DNA from 2 places in the Paenibacillus sp. JSM ZJ436 genome. Region 2 is predicted to be linked to the other one. Evidence: riboswitches for the same ligand, from Rfam matches in the RefSeq annotation. Region 2 holds a riboswitch; the other holds the start of a gene.
What was found. A riboswitch is a leader RNA that binds a small molecule or an ion and turns the genes downstream of it on or off. The one in region 2 is predicted to bind FMN.
Positions count from the first base shown of each region.

Region 1 (8,636 bases), on a different contig from region 2:
CGGTCATGACCTGAAGCAGATGCTGACACCAGAACAGTCGGAACGGCCAGAACGCGGCTACTCGTAACCTGCTCCCTACAGCACAAAAGCACATAAAAAAACCTCTCTTCGCAGCCTGGCTGTGGAGAGAGGTTTTTTGTGTGTGAGCTAGTAAGCAGCTCAGGTCTACTTATCTCGGTTTAACCCGAATACGTAGGATTCCAGCATATCCCGAAGTGAATCGAAGGATTCCGGGCGCGCGCTGTATTTGTAGCGCTCCCCTTGCTTTTTTAGATGCATCCGGAGAAGTCCGGCTGTTTTGAGCAGAGAGAGATGATAGTGGAGATTGCTCTTGGACAGCTTGGTCTTCTGCTGAAGCTCGGTAAACGTGACAGGACCGGCGGCCAGGATATGCAGCAGAATCAGGCGCTTCTCATCGGCAAGGCTCTTGATCATCCGCAGCATCTGGCTGGTCGGTGTATCCTCATTCATCTGCTCATCATCAACGGCATAGCTGACGACAAGCTGCTTGTCGTTCATAATATCGATCCGGTTGAGCGGCTTGATGTGGTAGGTGGGAATCAGCAGAATAAATTCCAGTTCTTCCTCCAGGTCAAGCACCACCCCGCTCGTGGCAGCATCAATCAGGTCAGGATAAGATAAGGTCCGGCTCAGCTCCTCCACGCGGGCGGCGGAACGCTGAAGGCTGCCAAGGATGTGGTCCGAAATATGGCAGGCCTGCTGCCATTCCCGCAGTACATCCACACTCCCGTCACGGAACGCCTTCAAGCCAATGCTCATGCCGGGACCCTCCTCCAGATAAGGGGAGAGCCTTTCATACAATTCACCCTCGCCCAGCTCCGCCATCCAGTTCAAGTAAGCGTCAATCTCATGCTTGGCAGGGCTGTCCAGGATTAATAAATGCAAAAAAGAAATATGATCGCAGAATTGAAGCTGATCCAGCCGGGCATCGAAGGAGTCCGACAGATGCTTCTCCATCTGCTTTCTCCACTTGTTTCCCAGATCGTGAAGCTGGTTCTTTCGGTCTTGATAGGCAAACAAGCTCGTCACAAGCTCATGCACGGGAGAGTAGTCGATGTGGATCACGGTCATACCTTCAATTCGCTCCTTCTCAAGTTCAGGTCAAACACAAGTTTAACATACTTGGGCTAAAAAAGGATTGCAAAAATAAAAAGTTCATGTATTATTGAACTTAACAGATAAGTTCTAAAAAATATGAACTTCATGAATGAGCGGATACGGAACCTATTCTGATGATCATCCCATTTTAGGAGGGACAACAATGCATAATTGGTTTGGTGCAGAGTATTTAATTGATGAACAGCAGAAGGATTTAGAGAGAGAGGCCTGGGAGGCGTGGAAGTATGTACAAGAGCAGCAAAGGGATAAGAAACAAATCAGCAAATACACTGAAATCACACGGGAATACAGAAAAATCTTGCGAGGACTCAAATTTTTGCTCCAGTCTCTGTTCACACCCCGGCATGGGAGCAAGAAACGGAAAGCGGGCAGGATCTAACGTGGATTTGCTGAAGAATCTCAAACTTAACGCACGAGAGGATGCTGTGTTATCTGCCATCCTGTCTTTGCCGCCAACGATGAGCCAGCCCATGTATTTATACTATTATGAAGGCTTCAGCACCCAGGATATCGCCAAAGTATTGCAAATTCCAATCGTTAACGTCCGAAACCGAATGAGCCGGGCCCGGAAAAAAATTATGCAGAGCCTGGGAGCGCAGCATGGGGGATTTGTGGACGGGAGGCGTAAAAGGCATCAGCCGGAGTGTGAAATGCTGTGACCTTCCGAAGCCAGACAAGACCGACCTGTCTATAACACAAAACGGCTCTGCGAAATCATGATGATCTCGCAGAGCCGTCTCTCTAGTTACAGCTTAGTACAGCAGAGCCGCCTGGCGCTTCAGATGATCCTCAATGACCATGCAGGCCATTGCCTCGATCACAGGCACGACACGGGGACAGATGCACGGGTCATGACGGCCGATCGTCCTGATCTCGCGGTCATTCCCTTGAGTGTCTACCGTCTGCTGGGACAGAGAGATCGAAGAGGTTGGCTTCACCGCAACGCGAAACACGATTTCCTGTCCTGTGCTGATGCCGCCGATGATACCGCCGGCATGATTGGTTTGGAAGCCGGAGTTATCCATCTGGTCATTATGCTCGCTGCCACGCATGGAAGCGGCCTGAAAGCCTGTGCCGAATTCGATGCCCTTGATGGCGCCGACCGACAGCATCGCCTTGGCCAGCTCAGCATCCAGCTTGTCAAAGACCGGCTCGCCAAGGCCTGCTGGAACACCGGTGATGCGGCATTCCACAATACCGCCGCAGCTATCGCCTTCCTCAGCGAGCTTCTCGATCTTGCGGACCATGAGCTCGGCTGCGGCCGGGTCACACGCGCGAACCGGGTTGCTTTCGATTGCAGCCGGATCAAAGGTTTCGCATTTAATGTCCCCTACCTGGGTGGTATACGCCAGCACACCAACGCCTTTCAGCTCCAGCAGCTTGCGGGCTACGGCACCTGCGGCCACACGTCCTGCTGTTTCACGGCCTGAGGCTCTGCCGCTGCCGCGGTAGTCGCGAATCCCGTATTTTTTCTCATAGGTCCAGTCGGCATGTCCGGGTCTGTACATATTCTTGATATCATCATAGCTGGACGGACGCATATCCGTATTGTTCAACAAAATGCACAGCGGTGTGCCTGTAGTCTTGCCTTCGAAGATCCCGGATACGATCCGGATCTTGTCATATTCCTTACGTGGGGTGGTCACTGAGGACTGACCCGGTCTTCTCCGGTCCATCTGTACCTGAATGTAAGACTCGTCGAGCTCCACGCCCGGCGTAACGCCTTCTACAATAACTCCGACAGAATCACCATGGGATTCGCCGAAGGTGGTCATCTTGAATCGTTCTCCAAATGTACTGCCTGCCATAACCATGCCTCCATGTTCTTGAAGTTTCTCTTTTCTTAGTATAACGGTATACTTGAAATAAATGAAATTGTTATTATTGAGCTTTGTCATAGAGAGGGTTGATGACAGAATGCTGAAGACCAGCATGGAAGGGTACCGGGTGTTCTTGGCGGCGGCAGAGTCGCTTAATTTAACCAAAGCGGCCGAGCAGCTGCATCTGACGCAGCCCTCGGTGAGTTATGCCATCAAGCAGCTGGAGACATCGCTCGGAGTGAAGCTGTTTGAGCGATTGTCTAAAGGGGTGCGGCTGACGCCGGAGGGAGAAGTGCTGTACATTCGGGTGCAAAAAAGTTTCGCAGAGCTGGAGTCCGCCGAGAAGGAGCTTTCGAAGCTGCGGGAATATAAAGAAGGCCAGCTGCGCATCGGAGCCAATGGAGCGATGATTAAAGAGCTGCTCATTCCGCTGCTGGACAGCTTCCACAATCATTACCCCGGCATCCGCATTCAGCTGGTGCAGGAAAGCACAGGAGCGGTTGTGCAAAAATTGAAGGACGGGACGCTGGATCTGGGCTTTGTCCATCTGCCGGTAAAGGATGAGGAGATCACCAGCTGGAGCTATGAGACCTTGCCTTATTGTGTCGTCGTGGGCGAGAGCTTTCGGACATGGGCGGGGGCAGGGGAGCCGCTGTCTGCCGCAAGGCTTGCGGAGCTGCCGCTGCTGCTGTTATCCTCTGGCAGCTCCACCCGTTCTTTTATTGAGGGATGGTTTCTATCGCAGGGCGTAGAGATACAAGGGGATTTCGAACTGAACAGCCTGGATATGCTGGCTGAGTTCGCAGAGCGGGGCTACGGAGCGGCCTTCCTGCCAAGAAGCTTCGCCGAGAAACGCATTCAGCAGGGCAAGCTGCTCATGCTGAACACCGCTCTGCCGCTGCCGGACCGCGAGATCGGCATCGCTGTCCGCAAGGGGGGAGCGCGGTCTCTGGCCGCCAGCGCATTTATGAAGCATCTGGAGACTGTGAGGGAATAAACTTACATTGATAAAGCAAAGGAGGCTGCGGCATGGATATGATTCAGCGAATGCCAGCCTGACAAATGAAATCCACGAAACAAGAGGAGGCGGGAGATGGATAACAAGTTATGGTATTTATCAAAGGTCAGCATTTTTGAGGCGCTGGCTGAGCAGGATTTGCAGGAGCTGGACCAGATCGCGCCGATGACTCATTTTGATGCGCTGCCTAAGGGCACATTGATCCAGACGCCGGATACGAACCGCGACGGGCTGTTTTTCATTAAGCAGGGCAAGCTTCGGCTTTACAAGATCAGCCTCGAAGGCAAGCAGTTCACGGCAGGCATTCTGGGCAAGGGCAATATGTTCGGCGAGATCGACACCTTCTCGTTCGGAACCGGCGGCATTTATATAGAAACATTGGAAGAGACGATGATCTGTTCTATTCCACGCGAGCAGTTTGAGGCCTTCTTATCCAAAAGGCCGGAGCTGGCTATGAAGCTGCTGGCTGAATTCAGCACCCTCCTTCGGGAGCGGGATGAGATGCTGGAGAAGCTGGCATTTGGCGATTTGCGGGAACGGGTGCTGCACCTGCTTCTGAAGCTGTCCGAAAAGTTCGGCATCGGCAAGGAAGACCCGGTCAAAATCGATCTCGCCCTGACGCACCAGGAGATCGCGAATATGATCGGCGCCACGCGCGAGGCCGTCACGGTTGTGCTGAATGAGCTGGTTAGGGACGGCATGCTGGAGACGGGCCGCAAGAGCATTGCGGTATACCAAGCGGGGTCAAGAAGCTGTCTGGAGCTAGGCTGCAAAAGCAAATAAGCATGCGACATCCGGAGAAACCTATAACTTTTTATAGGTTTCTTTTCTTTTGTAAGTTACATTACAGAACTAGAGAGAGGAGATGGTCTACAATGAGTTCAACTTACAGAAAAGGAGTGAACAACATGGGAGCCGTTACTTTAACGCAATCCACGTTTCAAGAGCAAATTGATCAGGGGGTCACACTGGTTGACTTCTGGGCACCTTGGTGCGGACCGTGCAAAATCCAGATTCCAATCATTGAGGAGCTGTCCACGGAGCTGGATCAGGCTACCATTGCGAAGGTGAATGTCGATCAGGAGCCGGAGCTTGCGTCCAAATACGAAATTATGAGTATTCCGACACTGCTTCTTTTTAAAGATGGAGAGCTTGTGGATAAAATGGTTGGTCTTCAAAGCAAAGAAGTATTGAAGAACAAATTAAATATATAATCTTACCCCCAAAAGGGAGAGGACGCATTTGGCGTAAATGAGGATGTGAAGCAGTCCGGTCTGGCCTCCATGGGCGAGCGCGACGGACATCCAAGCATCGCCGAGCTGGTTGCTGCCGACTACCAGATCATCACCCTTTAATCCGGCGCACCGCTGCCGGTTATGATATAATACATCTCATGTGCCGAAACCGGCCGGAGAGGTTAGACGATGAGCTGAAGGAGGATGCAGAGCATGGATCGAATTCAAAGCAAGCAGCAATATGAGGATCTGATTAACCGCGAAGGGCTGACGGTCATTAAATATGACGCCACCTGGTGTCCGGATTGCAAGACGCTGGACAAATTTATGCCTGACATCGTAAGCAAGCATCCCGACAAGGAGTTTTATGCCCTGGATGTGGAGCAGCTGGAGGATGTGGCGAGCCATAATGAAGTGCGCGGCATTCCAAGCCTGCTCGTGTATCAAAATGGCGTGAAGCTGGCACATCTGCACAGCAAGTATGCCAAGAAGCCGAATCAGATTTCAGAGTATCTGGAGACACTGGAGTCCAAGAACTGAATCTGGTCATGAAATAGCAGCCCCGGTCTGACACAGCCGGGGCTGCTTCCTTAACGAATGGCGGGAAAACAGCGAAAGTGCATTCTAAACATACAAAAGTATAGTAACTTATTATAAACTGGTGTATAATCAGATGGTATAGATGATATTACAAATACAAATTTGAATATGGATCTTCGGGGTAGGGTGAAATTCCTGACCGGCGGTGATGGCATGAATCTCTTAAGGCATTCATGTATAAGCCCGCGACTCGCTGTATGGTTTATACAGCGACTGACCTGGTGGAACTCCAGGGCCGACGGTAAAGTCCGGATGGGAGAAGATCAATAACAGGTGTGCTGCGCGGTTTTTTGAACGGCGTGAGCAGGCTTGTTTGGTCAGCCCCCGAACTCTCGATTCCAGGATGGAATGGACAGCCGGGGGCTTTCTTGCGGTAAGACTCCGTATTCGAGGATAGGAGAAGTTAATGATGGCACGTGCAGGCACCAACTCCAATCTCCATGCAGATGGAAGGAATTACTCTCGGCTTCACGCAGGAGGAGGCTTCTGGCTCGTCGCTCTGGGAGCCGCGCTCTGGGGGATTAACCCCTTGTTTCGGGTGACGTTATTGAACTACATGACCTCGGCGCAGATTGTGATGCTGGAGCATCTGCTCATCTCGCTGATCGCGGTGCCCATTCTCTGGCGTAACCGGGCAGAGCTGCTCTCTTTGAGCTGGAAGCATGCGGGGGCGCTATTGTTCATTTCTTGGGGCGGCTCGGCGCTTGCCACCATTCTGTTTACGGCGGGGTTGTCGAGCGGCAATCTGAATGCTGTGCTGCTGCTGCAAAAGCTTCAGCCGCTGTTTGCCATCATTCTCGCCAGCCTGCTGCTGAAGGAGCGGCTGCCGCGCCATTTTGGCTGGCTGCTGGGCATTGCGCTTGCTGGAACCTATATGCTGACCTTCGGCCTGTCGCTTCCGGGCGGGAATTGGGGACAATATCTTCAGGCCGGGAGCCTGATGTCTCTGGGAGCCGCTGCTCTGTGGGGCGGCTCCACGGTCATGGGGCGGATGATGGTCGGCAAGATCAAATACGAAACCGTAACCTCGCTCAGGTTCGTGCTGGCGCTTCCACTGCTTTCCATGATTTCCTGGAGCGAGGGCGCAGCCTGGAATCTTCCGGCAGCCGGAACGGCGGAAGGTGCAGCTGTCATACTGAATCTGTCGGGCCAGGCGCTGCTGGCGGGACTGCTGAGCCTGATGATCTATTACAAGGGCCTGACGACAACGAAAGCGTCCGCTGCGACCCTTGCCGAGCTGAGCTTTCCAATGGTCGGTGTGCTAATCAACTGGATGGTCTTCCAGGAAACCATCACCCTTGCACAAACGCTGGGCTTCGTGCTCATCTGGCTGAGTCTGTATCTGCTCTCCAGGCAATCAAATCACGCTGCGGCAGCCGAGCAGCAGCCGGCACCCTATAGGCAGGCCAGCGCCTGAAGCAGCATCCTATGGGGTTGTGCGCTTGCCAATCTTAACAAGACTGCATCTGCAAGATTTCAGATCTGTGCCCTGCAGTCTTTTTTGTCGATTTTCATTGAAAAAAATGTAATTTAAAAGAGGAATTGGCGCTGCAGCTATCGAATTTAATCGAAAGACTGAATCTCGTAATGACTGGATTGATGCATATGAATCTGAATCTGGATATGAACACTGTATTCATCTGCCTCGTCACAGGGCATGTGTTTACCATATTGTTAATTTGGGCATACCGCCGGGGGCATGACAGGGACCGGGCGGTTAATGCTTTTTATGCGGCAAAGATGCTGCAGGCAGGCGGATGGATGCTTGCCATGTTTCGCAATGAAGCCCCTGACCTCCTGACGGTATATGCGGCTAACACGCTGTTGTTCATGGCAGCTGCATGCGAAGCGGCAGCGCTGCTGCGGCTGGTGGATGCTTTCGACCGGCGTACCCGGGCTATGTATATCATGCTGACCGCCGGGTGCCTGATACTGTTTTATTCGGTTGCACTGGGGACGGGCATGGAGAAATACCGGATCGTTGCTGCCTCCTTCGGGCTGTCCCTGTATTTTATACTGCCAGCAGTCAAGATGCTGCGCCGCGCTCGTGCTTCTCTCTTAATGAAGATCACCGCCTTCACGAGCATCCTGATCGCAGGAGGCACCTTCGTAAGGGGCATCGTGACTTTGACAACAGAAGGGCCGACGTCGCTGTATGAGCCGAATGTGTTCCAGCCGCTCGCCTTCCTGCTTCTGTTTCTGCTCTTATTTATGGGAAACACCAGCTTTGTGCTGCTGTCCAAGGAGCGAGCGGATGCCGAGCTGCTGCGGCTGGCCAGCTATGATGATCTGACCGGTGTGCGCAACCGCAGAACCTTCATCACTGAAGCGCGGCTGGCGCTGGAGCAATGCCGCAGGAAAGGGGCACCGGTTTCCTTTATGCTCATGGATGTAGATGAATTTAAGGACATTAACGACACCTATGGCCATGATATGGGCGATCGGGTGCTGCAGGAGTATGCCGGTCTGGTTCAGGCAGCACTGGAGCCGGGAGATCTGCTGGGACGCTATGGCGGTGATGAGTTCGTGGTGCTGCTGCCCTTTGCCGACGAGCGAGCCTCTGATGTGGTAGCCGAGGCGATCCGGCAGGCAGCCGAGGATTCCCGGCATGGTTCTGGAATTCCGTTTACGCTCAGTATCGGAGTGGTCACGGTGCATATGAAGGATAGGATGTCCATCGACAAGCTGTACAAGCTGAGCGATATTGCACTTTATGAGGCGAAGCAGGCCGGCCGGAACCGGGTCATGCGGACCCTCCCGGACGTACATGCTAAGGGAGATGGCATTGCGGCGGAAGCGGCAGGGTAAGGACAGCAGCAGACT
Region 1 covers NZ_JBISEO010000010.1:139,557-148,192, reverse strand. The annotation lists gene ACH6EH_RS14130 (mechanosensitive ion channel family protein) at 1-67, shown strand, start outside; gene ACH6EH_RS14125 (ArsR/SmtB family transcription factor) at 166-1,092, opposite strand; gene ACH6EH_RS14120 (hypothetical protein) at 1,283-1,519, shown strand; gene ACH6EH_RS14115 (RNA polymerase sigma factor) at 1,521-1,799, shown strand; gene aroC (chorismate synthase) at 1,893-2,948, opposite strand; gene ACH6EH_RS14105 (LysR family transcriptional regulator) at 3,058-3,957, shown strand; gene ACH6EH_RS14100 (Crp/Fnr family transcriptional regulator) at 4,054-4,761, shown strand; gene trxA (thioredoxin) at 4,887-5,192, shown strand; gene ACH6EH_RS14090 (thioredoxin family protein) at 5,427-5,753, shown strand; FMN riboswitch at 5,922-6,081, shown strand; gene ACH6EH_RS14085 (DMT family transporter) at 6,223-7,230, shown strand; gene ACH6EH_RS14080 (GGDEF domain-containing protein) at 7,419-8,621, shown strand.
Region 1: linked by a shared signal. The riboswitch ahead of ACH6EH_RS14085 (DMT family transporter) and the one ahead of ribD (bifunctional diaminohydroxyphosphoribosylaminopyrimidine deaminase/5-amino-6-(5-phosphoribosylamino)uracil reductase RibD) in region 2 are both predicted to bind FMN.

Region 2 (8,636 bases):
ACCCCGCGGATCTCTTCGATCTCCACTCGGGTAATGGGCTGCCGGTAGGCCACAATTGCCAGCGTCTCGAGTGCGGCCTGCGATAACGAGGATCTGGAAGGCGAATATGCCAGCCGCTCGAAATACTCGGCATGCTCTGCCCGCGTCGCCAGCTTGTAGCTGCCTGCAATCCGTACAATTTGAAGGCCTCGCCCTCCCGCTTCGCAATCCGCCTTCAGCTCCTCCAGCGCATCGGTAATCCGTTTTGCCGACTGCTCGGTAATTTCGGCCAGCTGCTTCACGGACAGCCCTTCTTCTCCCGAGAGAAACAAAAGGCCTTCAATAAGTGATTTCAGCTTCGGTAAATCCATCAAACTTGACTTCCCCTCTCCACTCCATCACGATGTCATCAAACAGCTTCTCCTGAAAAGCGAAAATCTGCTTCATCTTCATTAGTTCCAGTATCGCCAGAAACGTAACCACAATCTCATGGCGCACCATGTCCTCATGGAGCAGCCTGGAGAACAGAACCCGGCCTCCCGGCCCTTGAGATGCAAGAACGTTTACTACTTCCCGAATCCGGTCCTTGACCGAGATTTCATCCCGCTGGATGCGGGCATAGGAGGTGCGCTTCACCGCCTTGCTCAAGGCTCGCTGAAAGGCAGCAATCAGATCCGAGGCATGCAGCCCCTGGACGGGATTCTCCTCGGCGATCGGCATATACGGCGACAGATCCTCCGGCTCTTTGGAATAAATCAGACTGCGCTCCCATTCCTTCTCGTGCAGATGCTGGGCAATGCCCTTATACTTTCGATATTCAATCAGCCGCTGCACCAGCTCTGCACGGGGATCAAAATCATCCTCCATGTCCATATCAAAGTCATCCATTTCGATGACCGGCGGCTTGGGCAGCAGCATTTTGCTCTTGATCGACAGCAGTGTGGCAGCCATCACCAGAAATTCACTCGTAATTTCCAGCTCCAGCTCCTTCATGCTCTGCAGATACGTCATGTACTGTTCCGTGATTTCACTGACGGGGATATTCTGGATATCGATTTCCGCTTGATCAATCAAATGCAGCAGCAGATCCAGCGGTCCTTCGAAGGTCTCCAGCTTGTACAATACGGTCACAATCCATCCTCCCGCCACAAAAAAATAAAATGCAGTGCCCTGTAAAAGAGCACTACATTAAATAAGCACTATTTTAGCTGTTTCGTCAAGTTCGCCATTTCAATTGCGGCCATTGCAGAATCCCAGCCCTTGTTCCCGGCCTTCGTGCCTGCCCGCTCAATGGCCTGCTCGATGTTCTCTGTCGTTACAACACCGAAAATGGTCGGTACGCCGGTCTTCAGGTTGATCGCGGAAACTCCCTTGGCTACCTCGTTGCACACGTAATCATAGTGTGTAGTAGAGCCGCGAATGACCGTCCCAAGCGTAATGATGGCATCGTATTTGCCGCTTTCCGCCATTTTTTGGGCGATCAGAGGAATTTCAAAGGCTCCCGGTACCCAAGCCACATCTGTTTCTTCTTCCTTAACACCGTGGCGCTTCAGTGCATCCAGCGCACCGCCCAGCAGCTTGCTCGTAATAAATTCGTTAAAGCGCCCTACCACGATGCCGTAGCGCAGTCCCTCGGAGACGAGATTTCCTTCAAATACATTTGCCATGAATATCAACCTTTCTTTATATGAAGTAAAAGAGTAAACATCAGCTGGTGCTTTCACAATTGCGGTTACTGTCGCGGATCAGCGGTTCTGGTCCTCATTCTGCTCAATATCATCAAAGGTCAGCATATGACCCAGCTTCATCTGCTTCGTATGAAGATAACTGGTGTTATCCTCATTCTCCGGCATTTGAATCGGGACCCGCTCCACGACCTCCAGCCCATAGCCCTCCAGGCCTTTAATCTTGCGGGGATTGTTGGTCAGCAGTCGGATCTGGCGAATCCCTAAATCCTTCAGGATCTGTGCGCCAATGCCGTAATCGCGCAAATCAGCGGGAAAGCCCAGCTTGAGATTAGCATCGACGGTGTCCAGCCCTTCCTCCTGCAGCTTGTAGGCTTTCAGCTTATTAATCAAGCCGATGCCCCGGCCCTCCTGCCGCATATACAGCAGCACGCCATTGCCCGCTTCATGGATCTGCCGGAGTGCAGCTTCAAACTGCGGGCCGCAGTCACAGCGGTGGGAGTGAAACACATCCCCTGTGAGACATTCGGAGTGCACCCGGACCAGAACCGGCTTCTCTCCGTCAATCTCGCCCTTCACGAGAGCTACATGCTCTTTATGATCCACGTCATTACTGTAAGCTACGGCCTGAAACACACCATAATCTGTCGGCATGCGTACCGAAACCTCTCGATTCACTAGCTTCTCGGTTGCATTGCGATACTGGATCATATCCTTGATGCTGATCAGCTTTAGGTCAAATTTACGGGCGATTTCGACCAGATCAGGCAGCCTCGCCATACTTCCATCTTCCTTGATAATCTCACAAATAACGCCTGCCGGGTAGGACCCGCACATCCGGGCCAAGTCGACAGCGGCCTCAGTATGCCCCGCGCGGCGCAGCACGCCGCCCTGCTTCGCAATCAGTGGAAACATATGCCCCGGCCGGCGAAAATGGAAAGGTCCGGCTGTGGGATCCATAATTCCTTGTACCGTCATAGAGCGCTCCATGGCTGAAATCCCGGTCGTGGTCTGAACATGATCGATGGAAACCGTGAAGGCAGTACCGTGAAAATCTGTATTCTGCGCCACCATCGGTTTAAGGTCCAGCTCCTGTGCCCGCTCCGCCGTCATGGGCATACAGACCAAGCCCCGACCTTCGCGAATCATGAAATTGATGACCTCAGGTGTCGCTTTTTCTGCCAGCGCTACAAAATCCCCTTCATTCTCCCGGTCTTCATCATCGACGACGATGACGACCTTGCCATTCATCAAATCCTCCATCGCTTCGGCAATGGAGTGGAACTGAAACGGCTCTTGCATGTCAACCCTCCTCCTTCTTGTGTGCTTTCTTATCTCATGCGAATCCGTGTTCCGCCAAATAATCCATGCTGACAGAGCTAGATTTACTTTTGTGATGACCTGATGTACGTGATCCGTAATGAAGCAGGTGATCTACGTATTTGCCCAGAATGTCATTCTCAATATTGACGGAATCTCCGGCCTTCTTCAAAGCCAGCACCGTCTCCTCAAGCGTATGGGGAATAATGGATACCGTAAAGCTGCTCTCAGTCGTATCCACCACCGTAAGACTGATTCCGTCCAGGGTTACGGAGCCCTGTGGAATAATATATCTGAACATATCCCGATCCTGAGGAACGATTTCATACATTACCGCATTCTGATCCAGCTTCACCCGGGAGATTACACCCGTGCCGTCCACATGACCCTGAACAATATGTCCGCCGAAACGGCTTCCCGCAGCCATTGCCCGCTCCAGGTTCACTTTACTGCCGGCCTGCAGTACTCGCAGATTCGTATGGCGGTAAGTCTGCGGCATAACATCCACTGTAAATAACCCATTCTCTATGGAGGTCGCTGTCAGACAGACGCCATTTACGGCAACACTGTCGCCGAGCTTCAGATCATCCATAATCCGGGAAGCCGATATAGCAAGCACCATAGCCTCACCGTTCCGGCCAATGCGCCGCATTTCTCCAATCTCCTCAATAAGGCCTGTAAACATGGATCAACCCTCCTTATCGCTGTTCTTTTCCTGTCCGTCAAGGAGTTCCCTTCTCCACACCGGCTTGCCGGAAATCATAATATTATCCTCCAGCTGCTCCATGCTTAGATCCTCCAGGACGACCGCCTCGCTCATCTGCTCGACGCCTCCAAACATGAAGCTGGAGGGTGCTCCCAGGCCTCCCGCAATTTTAGGGGCAATAAACAGAATGATCCGGTCTACCAGCTCCTCCTCCAGCATCGAGCCGTTCAGCGTGCCCCCGCCCTCCAGCAGAATAGAGGCTATTTCTCGCTGTCCTAGCTGCTTCATTGCTGATGTCATATCGACACGCGGTCCCGCTCCGCAGTAAATGATCTCGGCCCCCAGCTCTTGCAGGGCCTTGGCTTTGTCCTCATCACTCTGCTCGGTTGTCAGAATCAGCACTTGTGAGATTCCATCCTGGAGCAGCTTGCTGTCCATCGGAATTCGCAGCTTCGAGTCCACCACAATCCGAATAGGATGAATGCCCGGCACGGGCAGACGGGTGGTCAGCTGCGGATTGTCGGCAATCACGGTGGATACGCCCACCATAATTCCTTGATGCCGGTGCCTTAGCGTATGCACTCTGGTCCGGGATGCAGCATTTGAGATCCATTTGCTGTCGCCGGTCTTGGAAGCGATCTTGCCGTCCAGGGTGCTCGCTGTCTTTAAGGTCACATAAGGCATACCGGTTGTAATATATTTGATAAAAGCCTCATTCAAGCTCACGGCGCGCGCCTCCAGGACGCCCGTCTCCACCTGAATCCCTGCTGCCTGAAGCATCTGGATTCCTCGTCCTGCGACCTGAGGATTCGGATCCTGCATCGCTATCACCACGCGGGAAACACCTTCGGCAATCAGACGTTCACTGCAAGGCGGCGTCTTGCCATAATGGCTGCACGGCTCCAGTGTAACGTAGACCGTACTGCCTGCAGCAAGCCCCCCTGCCATATTGAGCGCATGCACCTCGGCATGAGGCGTTCCTCGCTCCAGATGAGTACCTACACCAGCCAGCCGGCCTTGATTCACGACAACACAGCCCACGACAGGGTTGATTCCGGTCTGTCCCTGCGCTTTGTCTGCCAAATCCAGGGCAAGAGCCATATAGTATTCATCGTTCATCACTTGCATTGCCCATTCACCCACTTTGAAATGATCTAGCTTGTTACAAAATGATACTTTAAGAACAGAAAAAGCCCTGAGTCTGGGGTTTATCCAGCTCAGGGCATGTTTATTGGGAGTACACCAAAAATCATTCCGGTGACAAACAGCTCAAAGCAACGCAAAGAAAAGCAGAGAAAGGCAATCATGCCCTCCGGCAAGTCTTGTATCGTTATCTTTGTGAAATTTGACACACAGGAAAGCAATGATTTCTCAGTGAGGCACAGCACAAATAAAGTGCTATGCGCTCTTCTCCTTCTCCCATCCAGACTATACTGTCGGTCCCGGATTTGCACCAGGTCCACCGGCTCTACGAAGTAGAGACGGGTCACGGACTGAGTTCGAAGAGACATCTGCACAGCGTGCACTCTCCGTCCATCACCGCCGGTAGGGAATTTCACCCTGCCCCGAAGGATATGATATTCAGCTATACTTTACTACCTATGAAGTCATGTTACCATATTTAAAATTAATAAAGCAACAATGAGGCGAAAAGCGCTTAGCAAGGATCAGCCCAAAAAAAACCCTCTCAGACACATACTGCCTGAGAGGGCTGCTTCCTTGCTATATTATTTCTACGCTTCCCAAACCTTGACTTCCTTCATCTTGTCGCCAGGCTTCACATTGTTAACATGCTCCATACCGCTGGTTACTTTACCAAAAACAGTGTGCACGCCGTCCAGGTGAGGCTGCGGGGAATAGACGATGAAGAACTGGCTGCCGCCGGTGTTGCGTCCCGCGTGTGCCATGGACAGTACACCCGTCTCATGCTTCGTAGTGTTGGTAGCTGTTTCACAGTTAATGGTGTAGCCAGGACCGCCCGTACCGTTGCCTACAGGGCAGCCGCCTTGAGCCACAAAGCCCGGAATTACACGGTGAAAGCTCAGTCCGTTATAAAAGCCGCTGTTCGCCAGCTTCTCAAAGTTTGCTACTGTGTTTGGCGCTTCCTCCGGCAGAAAATCAATTTCCACCATGCCGCCGTTTTCGAGTTCGATGGTTCCTTTTTTCATTCCAATCACGTCCCTTTACGGTATGATAGCCGCTCATCAAGCGGCCTCAGCACTGCTCTCAAAGACTCACGTTGTCCATTGTATCGTATAATTCTCCCAAAGGAAAGGAGGCCCGGCTTGGCCTGCGCCTTAGGGGCCTCCTTTATCCCAGAAATGCATTGGTTATACTAATTACTTCAGGACACTTTCCTTGCTGATGCGCTCAGGCACCACGTCCAGGTGAACGATGTCCTCCAGGCTTTCGCGGCGGACCACAAGATCACTTTGGCCGTCCTTCACGAATACGACCGCCGGCTTACGGATCCGGTTGTAGTTACTGGCCATGGAATAGTTATAAGCACCTGTGCAGGCTACAGCCAGCAGATCACCGGACTCCACCTTCGGCAGATCCAGATCCCAGATTAGCATATCTCCACTCTCACAGCACTTACCGGCGATGGATACCGTCTCTTCCACCTTATCGTTCGCGCGGTTCGCGAGAATGGCTTCATAACGGGATTCGTACAGAGCCGGACGCGGGTTGTCTGTCATGCCGCCGTCTACGGCTACATATTTCCGAACCCCTGGAATGTCCTTGCTCGTGCCAACCGTGTACAGTGTTGTACCTGCGTCGCCTACGATACTGCGGCCTGGCTCGACCCAGATTTCAGGCAGCTCTTCGGCGATACCTGCAAAGTGATTCTTCACCGCATCGGTAATGGCCTTCACATATTGGGACACCTGCAACGGAGTATCGCCTTCCACGTAGCGGATACCGAAGCCGCCGCCCAGGTTGACGACAGTAAAGGTTACGCCCAGCTGTTCCTTTACCGAAGCCGCAAATTCAGCCACACGCTGAACTGCCATCTGGAAGCCTTCGACCTCAAAAATCTGGGAGCCGATATGGGAATGCAGCCCCAGCAGCTCCAGATTGTCTTGCTGCGAAGCCAGCTTCACAGCCGTGAAGGCAGAGCCGTTACCAATATCAAAGCCGAACTTGGAGTCTGTCTGGCCGGTCGAGATATATTCATGTGTGTGAGCCTCAACGCCTGGGGTTACGCGCAGCAAAATTTTAACCTGAACCTGCTTCTCAGCGGCAATCGCCTGAAGCATGTGCAGCTCCACTTCATTGTCGACAACAAAGCAGCCGATCTTGGCGTCCAGCGCCATCTCGATCTCTTCGATCGTCTTGTTGTTGCCATGGAAGTGAATACGCTCTGCCGGGAAGCCCGCCTGCAGCGCTGTGTACAGCTCGCCGTCGGATACAACATCCAGGGACATGCCTTCCTCTTCTGCCAGACGGCACATCGCCATAACGCAGAACGCCTTGCTGGCATATGCCACCTGGAATTTCAAGCCAGACGCCTTAAAAGCTTCGATATATTCTCTTGCCCGGTCTCTGACCGCTTGCTCATCCACAATATAAAGAGGGGTGCCATACTGGGCTTTAAGCTCTGAAGTGTCACAGCCCCCGATTTCAAGATGTCCATTCTCATTGATTGTGCTAGTACCGTGTAGAAACATGCCTGCAATTCCTCCGATCAATATTTTAAAAATGGGTAATCGAGTAATTCTACACAGTATAGCAGACAAGACCCTCAAAAAGAAATGGATTATTACACAGAACGTTTGTATTGATTAAGTTTGATTGCCCGGCTTCATCTCAGGACCCATCTTGCTGTTGTCCCTCGTTTTGTTGATGGACGGGCGTTTTCTGGAATACAGCAGTGGCTTGCGGAGCAATACCTCGCCCATAGCCTTTGCACTAAAAGGAATAAACGGCCACAGGTAGGAGGAGTTATACGAGCGATGTGTAGTCAACAGCACAATGAGCAGCGTCGTCCCCGCGACAAAGCCCTTTACACCGAACAACGCCACCGCAATCAGCAGCACCAAACGGACAGCACGGTTGGCAAGCCCCAGCTCATAACTCGGTGTCGCAAACATTCCGATCGCGGCCACAGCCATATACAGAATAACCTCATTGACGAAGAATCCGGTTTTGACCGCAATGTCTCCAATCAGGATGGCAGCAATCAGGCCCATGGCTGAGGCCAGCGGCGTCGGTGTATGCACCGCGGCCAGCCGCAGCAGATCCACACCAAACTCAATGATCAGAAACTGCATAATGATCGGCAGCTTTGCATTCTCCTGCGGACCGAGAATCTCGAGAAAAGGCGGCTTGAGCTCGGGATGGACGACCAGCAGCATCCAGAGCGGGAGCAGAAACATGGAGGCCAGTATTCCGCCAAAGCGAATCCAGCGCAAATACGTTCCCATAAACGGCGTCTGCCGGTTCTCTTCCGCATGTTGACATAAATCAAAGAACGTGGTCGGCATGATCATCACGCTGGGCGATGTATCCACCATAACCACGACCCGTCCCTCCAGCAAATGAGAGGCAACTACATCGGGTCTTTCCGAGTACCTGACGAGCGGATAGGGATGCCAGCCGCGGTTGACGATGGCCTCCTCCAGCTGCTTGTCCGCCAGCGGAAGTCCTTCCAGGTCCAGCTTGTTAATCTTGTCGCGGATGGCTTCCACCTGAACCTGATCGACGATATCATCCACAAAAACAATGGCAACATCCGTCTGTGTCCGCCGTCCGACCTTCATAATCTCACAGTTCAGTCCCGGGTCACGCACCCGCCTGCGGATCAGGTTGATGTTCGTGAGCAGGGTTTCGGTGAAGCCGTCGCGCGCTCCGCGGACGACACGCTCCACCTCCGGCTCTGCCGGACTACGCGACGGATAGCTGCGGGTATCCAGGATAATCGCCCGGTTCTCGCCTTCTATAAA
Region 2 covers NZ_JBISEO010000001.1:65,638-74,273, reverse strand. The annotation lists gene scpB (SMC-Scp complex subunit ScpB) at 1-350, opposite strand, end outside; gene ACH6EH_RS00405 (segregation and condensation protein A) at 319-1,110, opposite strand; gene ribH (6,7-dimethyl-8-ribityllumazine synthase) at 1,179-1,646, opposite strand; gene ACH6EH_RS00395 (bifunctional 3,4-dihydroxy-2-butanone-4-phosphate synthase/GTP cyclohydrolase II) at 1,725-2,966, opposite strand; gene ribE (riboflavin synthase) at 3,001-3,669, opposite strand; gene ribD (bifunctional diaminohydroxyphosphoribosylaminopyrimidine deaminase/5-amino-6-(5-phosphoribosylamino)uracil reductase RibD) at 3,673-4,818, opposite strand; FMN riboswitch at 5,098-5,267, opposite strand; gene ACH6EH_RS00380 (peptidylprolyl isomerase) at 5,424-5,858, opposite strand; gene lysA (diaminopimelate decarboxylase) at 6,030-7,361, opposite strand; gene ACH6EH_RS00370 (spore germination protein) at 7,476-8,636, opposite strand, start outside.